DNA from 2 places in the Orenia marismortui DSM 5156 genome. Region 1 is predicted to be linked to the other one. Evidence: riboswitches for the same ligand, from Rfam matches in the RefSeq annotation. Region 1 holds a riboswitch; the other holds the start of a gene.
What was found. A riboswitch is a leader RNA that binds a small molecule or an ion and turns the genes downstream of it on or off. The one in region 1 is predicted to bind cyclic di-AMP.
Positions count from the first base shown of each region.

Region 2: linked by a shared signal. The riboswitch ahead of OREMA_RS0105085 (AtpZ/AtpI family protein) and the one ahead of OREMA_RS0105920 (TrkH family potassium uptake protein) in region 1 are both predicted to bind cyclic di-AMP.

Region 1 is NZ_KB900617.1:1,308,551-1,312,058, reverse strand. It holds gene OREMA_RS0105925 (TrkH family potassium uptake protein) at 1-1,360, shown strand, start outside; cyclic di-AMP (ydaO/yuaA leader) riboswitch at 1,553-1,695, shown strand; gene OREMA_RS0105920 (TrkH family potassium uptake protein) at 1,750-3,084, shown strand; gene OREMA_RS0105915 (potassium channel family protein) at 3,100-3,508, shown strand, end outside.
Region 2 is NZ_KB900617.1:1,138,734-1,142,241, reverse strand. It holds gene OREMA_RS0105090 (glycosyltransferase family 4 protein) at 1-888, shown strand, start outside; cyclic di-AMP (ydaO/yuaA leader) riboswitch at 1,238-1,372, shown strand; gene OREMA_RS0105085 (AtpZ/AtpI family protein) at 1,532-1,756, shown strand; gene OREMA_RS0105080 (ATP synthase subunit I) at 1,760-2,155, shown strand; gene atpB (F0F1 ATP synthase subunit A) at 2,159-2,881, shown strand; gene atpE (ATP synthase F0 subunit C) at 2,913-3,464, shown strand.

The sequences.
Region 1 (3,508 bases):
AGTTTATATAAAGGCATTTTTGATTCCAGCTGCTATATTCTTTGGCATTGGATTTCTACTGTGGAAATTAACCTCTGTTGAAGATGAGGTTACTCTTTCTTTGAAAGAGGGGGGGATTATAGTATTAATATCTTGGGTTATAGCTATTGTAGCTTCTGCTTTACCTTTTATGATAACAGGGGAGTTGAACTTTACTCAAGCCATCTTTGAAGCTACCAGTGGCTGGACAACAACAGGTTTATCAGTGGTTGATGTAACAAAAGCTTCCCATGTTTTTTTGATGTGGAGAAGTATTATGCAATTCTTTGGAGGGGTAGGACTAATAGTTGTTATGTTATCTTCTGTATTGCATCCTTATGGTTTTGGCTTATATAATGCAGAAGGTAGAAGTGATCAATTATTACCTCACGTTAAGAAGTCAACTAAGGCTATTATGTATATTTATTTTGGATATATTATTGGAGGGACTATTCTATATATTATAGCAGGAATGGGAGTCTTTGATGCTATTAATCATGCTATTCCAGCATTATCGACAGGAGGTTTTTCTACAAAAGTTGACAGTATTGGCCATTGGAATAGTCTTCCTATAGAGATGGTAACTTGGTTATTGATGATTTTGGGAACAATTAACTTTGCTACTCACTTTGCATTGTTAAAAGGAAAGTTCAAAGTCTTTTTCAAAAATGGTGAGATTAGATTGCTGTTATTTATTATTGCTATCTTTACTCCAATTATCAGTTATTTTTCTTTAGGTAGCTTATATACAAGTTTGCCTGCTACAGTTAGACGGGGATTCTTTGAAGTGGTTTCTGCTATTTCTACTACAGGATTTTCTTTAGATGTATTCAGCAATTGGAATCAATTTGGTATCTTAGCTATGATTTTATTGATGTGGATTGGTGGAGGTACAGGGTCTACGGCAGGTGGTATTAAGTTATATAGAATTTATTTAATGATAAAGTCAGTTTGGTGGGAGTTAAAAGGATATTTCTTGCCTCCAAATTCTGTTGTAGAGAACTATATTTGGAGAGGAGAACAGAAATTATATATTAAAGCAGAATATATTCGTGAGACAGCAAATTATATATATTTATATATGGTTACTTATTTTATTGGAATCCTAGTTTATTTAGCTCATGGATATGGTTTAGCAGAATCTATGTTTGAATTTGCTTCTTCTTTAGGAACTGTTGGTTTATCTATAGGGATTACTAGTCCTGATGCTCCAGTATTAATCTTATGGACGCAGACAATAGGAATGTTCTTAGGAAGGTTAGAATTTTTAGTGATTTTCTTTGCTATAGCTAAGATGCTAAAAGATGCCAGATATATGGTTAATAGTAAAAGAGTGAATTAAATTTTACTGATTAAAGGGTAGATTATAAAATTAATAACGAGTTGGAAGAAAAAATTAAGGTCTTTAACCTTAGAGTATTAGTTCAATAGATAAAAGTTTTAAGTAATAGTTAAATAGATATTAGAGAGGTTATTTCAGGAATGATTGCTTTACAAGAATTTTAAATTGTAGTATAATAAACAACATAATTTAATTATGTAATCGCTTAATCTATAAAGAGCGGAGGAACCATTTTTTTGGGGTGAATTTAATATAAACTAGCATTTATGTTAATAGGGTTAACTTTTTTGATCCGAATCCGACAGCTAACTTCGTCAGCGTTAAAAAGGAGACCAGTCACAGGTATATAGGTATCCTGTGTCTTTTTTATTGGAAAGTGAGGTGCGAAGATGAAAAATAAGTTTAATATTCACAATTTAACTCCAGCACAGATACTATCAATAGGTTATTTAGTTGTGATTTTATTAGGGGCAATTTTATTAACTTTGCCTATAGCCACAACTGATGGTCAAGGGATGAATTTATTAGATGCTATCTTTACATCTACATCTGCTACAGCAGTAACAGGATTAATAGTAGAGAACACTAGTACTTTCTTTACTGTGTTTGGACAAATTGTTATCTTGTGCTTAATTCAAATAGGTGGCTTAGGTATTATGACTATGTCTACCCTATTTGCTTTATTATTAGGAAAGAAGATAACTCTTAGAGAAAGATTAATTATTCAACAAGATTTAGATCAATTTCAATTATCAGGGGTTATTAGAATCGTAAAGTATGTCTTAGGTGTTACTTTTGCTATTGAAGGAACAGGGGCTTTTATTTTATTCTTACGATTTTTAAAAGATATGCCTTTAGGAAAAGCATTATATTTTGGTATTTTTCACTCGGTATCTGCCTTTAATAATGCTGGGTTTGATATTTTTGGTAACAGTTTAGAAAACTTTACTGGTGATATTACAGTTAACTTTGTAATTACAACTCTAATTATTTTGGGTGGTATTGGATTTGCTGTAATTGCTGAAGTTTACTCTAAAAGAAGCTTTAAAAACTTTTCATTGCATACAAAACTTGTGTTAAGTGTAACATTAATTTTAATTATAGTAGGGACAATTGTTTCTTTTGTTTTAGAATATTCTAATCCAGCTACTATAGGTAATTTATCATTAGGAGAGAAGACTATTGCTTCTTATTTCTTAGCTATTACTCCACGTACTGCTGGATTTAATACAGTGCCTACAGGTGCATTAAATAGTTCTACAATATTCTTTACAATTATTCTGATGTTTATTGGTGCTTCACCGGGATCAACAGGTGGTGGGGTTAAAACAACTACTTTTGGTGCTTTGGGTGCTGTTTTATATGCTAGAGCAACAGGGAGAGAAGATATTGAGATTTATAAGAGAAGATTGGGTAAGGATATCATCTATAATGCTCTATCAATAGTTTTGATTGCATTATTATTAGTTGTAACAGTAACTATGGTCTTAACTATAACTGAAGATGCTGAATTTTTAGATTTATTCTTTGAAGCAGTTTCTGCCTTTGGTACAGTAGGTTTATCTACTGGGGTAACAGGTGGTTTATCAGTTGTAGGTAGAATTTTAATTATTCTTACTATGTTTGCTGGTAGGGTAGGACCTCTTACTATTGCTGTGGCTATTGGGGAGCGTAAAAATAAAGCAAATATTAGATATCCAAAAGAGAAGATATTGGTTGGATAGGGAGGAAATATAGAGATGAAACAGTTTATAGTTGTAGGCTTAGGGCGTTTTGGTTCAAGTGTAGCTACTACATTAGCCAGTAAAGGTTATGATGTATTAGCTATTGATTCTGCTGAAGAAAAAGTGCAGGAGATTAGTACTGAAGTTACTCATGCTGTTAAGGCTGATGCAACAGATGAAGATACTATGAAGACTTTAGGAGTAAGTAACTTTGATATAGCTATTGTTAGTATTGGAGAAAATATTCATGCTAATATATTAACTACCTTAATCTTAAAAGAATTAGGAGTTAAGTATGTTGTTGTTAAGGCACAAGATAAATTGCATGGCAAGTTATTAAGTAAAGTTGGAGCTGATAAAGTTGTTTACCCTGAAAGAGATATGGGGGTTAGGGTTGCTAATAACTTAGTCTCTGCTAAAGTTT
Region 2 (3,508 bases), 170 kb from region 1:
TTAGGAGGATTAGGTATTTATTTTGGAGTATTAATTGCCTTATTAGTGACGGGCTTTAGTGATAAATTTATAGGGATAATTGCTGCTGGAACCTTAGTTGTTATTTTAGGTCTTTTAGATGACTTATATGAGTTGTCAGCAAAAGTTAAATTACTTGGACAGGTTTTAGTAGCTTTAGTATTGATTTCTTTTGGTATTAAGATTAGATTTATTAGTAATCCTTTTGGTGGTATTTATTATTTAGGTATTTTAAGTATACCAACAACTTTAGTTTGGATTATTAGTACTATTAATGTAATTAACTTAATAGATGGTTTGGATGGTTTAGCTGGAGGAGTTTCAGTTATAGCTACTATAACTTTAGCTATTTTTGCGTATCAACAAGGTCAGGTTTTAACAGTTATATTAGCTTTAACAGTTATTGGGGCTGTTTTGGGATTTTTAAAGTATAATTTTAATCCTGCCGATATTTTTATGGGGGATACAGGAAGTATGTTCTTAGGCTTTATGTTAGGTAGTATTTCGATTATAGGAACTTTAAAGAGTGTAACATTTATTACTTTATTGATTCCAGTGCTAGCTTTAGGAGTCCCTATAATAGATACTTTATTAGCTATATTAAGGCGTAAATTAGCTGGCAGACCAATTTTTAAGGCTGATAAAGGTCATCTGCATCATAAATTATTGGAATTAGGATTGAATCAAATTCAGGTAGTTATGATTATTTATTTAATTAGTATTTCTTTAGGGATGATTGCAATTGGTGTTAGTGAAGCAGAGTTATCTCAACAATTATTTTTAATATTTAGTTCGCTAGGATTTATTTTAATAGGAATTATTAAGCTAGGGATAGTAAATCTTAACACTAATTATAATAAAAGAGTTTAATGTAAATTTTTCTAAAAGTGGCTAACTATAAAGAGTTAAATATTAAATTAAATATGAGTTTTAGTTGATTAATCCAGGTATTTTAGTACCTGGATTTTTATCTTCTAATTGTAAAAGTATTGTTATTATACTTATATTCGTATTGACAAATTTAACAGAAATGTTTATAATATTATTAAAACTGACTGGTCAGTTTTAATAATGGGAATTTTAAAAGTGAGAGGTGTCTAAGTAATAAGTTAATAACTATAAATTTATATAACAAAGCCTTTGTATTTTATAGTAATTTTAAACTTGATTAAAGTAAATAAACTTTACAATAATATAATTTTATAGTATAATGAAAAGAAATTGCAAAGTGCCTAATCCTAAAGGAGCGGAGGAACCAATTTTGGGGTGAATCTGATATTATTTACAAATAACAGTAGGGTATCCTCTACCCGAATCCGACAGCTAACTTCGTAGGCATGTGAAAAGAGGGACATACTTTTCCACAGGTGTTCTATATCTATATATGTTCCTGTGGTTTTTATGTATAATTAGGTACATATTGTGTAAACTAGAAGAGAATAAATTTTAATTATACTAAAAAGTATTTTTCTTATTAAGATTTTCATTTAATACATAATATAGGAGATTAATAATGAAAGATAATATTGGCGTTTTAAAGGCTTTAAGCTTATTATCACAAATAGGTATAAGCATTATAGTGCCTATAATTTTTGGTGTTTGGTTTGGTAATAAATTGGATCAATGGTTGGGTACTAACATTATTTTTCTTGCTATTTTTACTATTTTAGGAGTACTAACTGGTTTTAGAAGTGCTTATAGGTTAGTATTAGCTGGGCAAGAAGATAGGAAGGGATAGTAAGTGGAAGAATTAAAAGAAACTAAAAATTATATAGTTAAATGGACTGCTTTATTGAATTTAATAATAATTTTAATACTATTGTGTTTTGATTTTAAAAGTGCTTTTGGTTGGTTTGTAGGAGGGCTAATGAGTATTATTAATTTTATTTTATTATCTCATTCATTACAAAAAGCTGTTAAATTTCCTCCTATTAAGGCTCAAGCTTATGTTTTTATTCAATATATATTCAGATATTTATTGTGGTTTACTGTTTTTTACATAGCTCTAAAAAGACCAGATGTAAACTTGCTAACTACTATAGTTGGTATGTTGTCTGTTAAGATAGTTATTTTATTAAGCAATTTATTTAAATCTTATCCACAGAAAGAAGAGGTTGTAAGAAAGGAGGGGAATTAATAGATGAATTTCTTTACTGAACTATTTGATAAGATGTTCCTTGAAGAAGTTAACTCGGAAGCTTTTGCTCCTAAAGTATTTGAAATTGCTGGTTTGCAAATTAAATCTACAGTTACAACTACTTGGGTAATTATATTTGTTTTAGGTGTTTTCTCCTGGCTGGCAACTCGTAATTTAGAGAAAAAACCTAGACCATTTAGTCTACAGAATATAGCTGAATTTATAGTAGAATCGATTTATAATTTAGTAGATAATGCTATGGGTAAAGGACGAAAGGGTTATGCTCCTTATATTGGAACACTAATGATTTACTTAACATTTGCTAACTTAGTAGGGGTTATTCCAGGAAGAGATTTATTTAACCTGTATACTCCAACAGCAGATCTAAATACTACTTTTGCTTTAGCTCTAATTACATTTATTGCTGTCCATGTTTCTGGAATTAAGTATAATGGAATAGGGTCTTACATAAAAGGATATTTTGAGCCAATGCCATTTTTAGTTCCACTTAACATAATTGGGGCAATAGCGGATCCTGTATCTCTTTCTTTCCGTTTGTTTGGAAATATGCTAGGTGGAGTAGTAATTATGGGATTGCTATTTAGTGTTGTAGGAGTTGTTGTTCCAGGGATAGCAAGTCTTTATTTTGATGTCTTTGCAGGTCTCTTACAAGCCTTTATCTTTACAATGTTAACTATGACTTATATTTCAACAGAGATTGAATAATCTCCCATGATTTAAGGAAGGAGGGGATTGAATGGAAGAAACATCAAATGTAGTACTTCTTTTCTTTAAGTGGTTAGAACAGTTTAGCCCTACAGCTATAATTCAGGCTGCTACGGTAATAGCTGTTGGTTTTGCTATGATTGCAGGTATAGGCCCTGGTGTTGGTCAGGGGTATGCGGCAGGAAAGGGTGCTGAAGCAGTAGGAGGTAATAAAGATAATAGCAATAATGTTACTATAGTAATGTTATTAGGTGCAGCAGTGGCTGAGACTTCAGGTATTTTTTCTTTGGTTGTAGCTTTGATCTTACTTTATGCTAACCCTTTAATTGGATTAACTGGATCAGCTATAGTTATTTCAGCATCGATTTTGGGAGCTGGATTGGCAATGATAGCAGGAGTAGGACCAGGGATAGGTCAAGGATATGCAGCAGGAAAGGGTGCTGAACGTGTTGGTCAAAGACCTAAATATCAAAGTATTATTGTAAGGACAATGTTATTAGGGCAGGCAGTTGGTCAAACAACAGGGATTTATGCTTTAGTTATAGCATTAATATTGTTATTTGCTAATCCATTTGTTGGATAGAGAAAAATATAATTAAAATAAAATTATTGAGGAGGAATTGAATT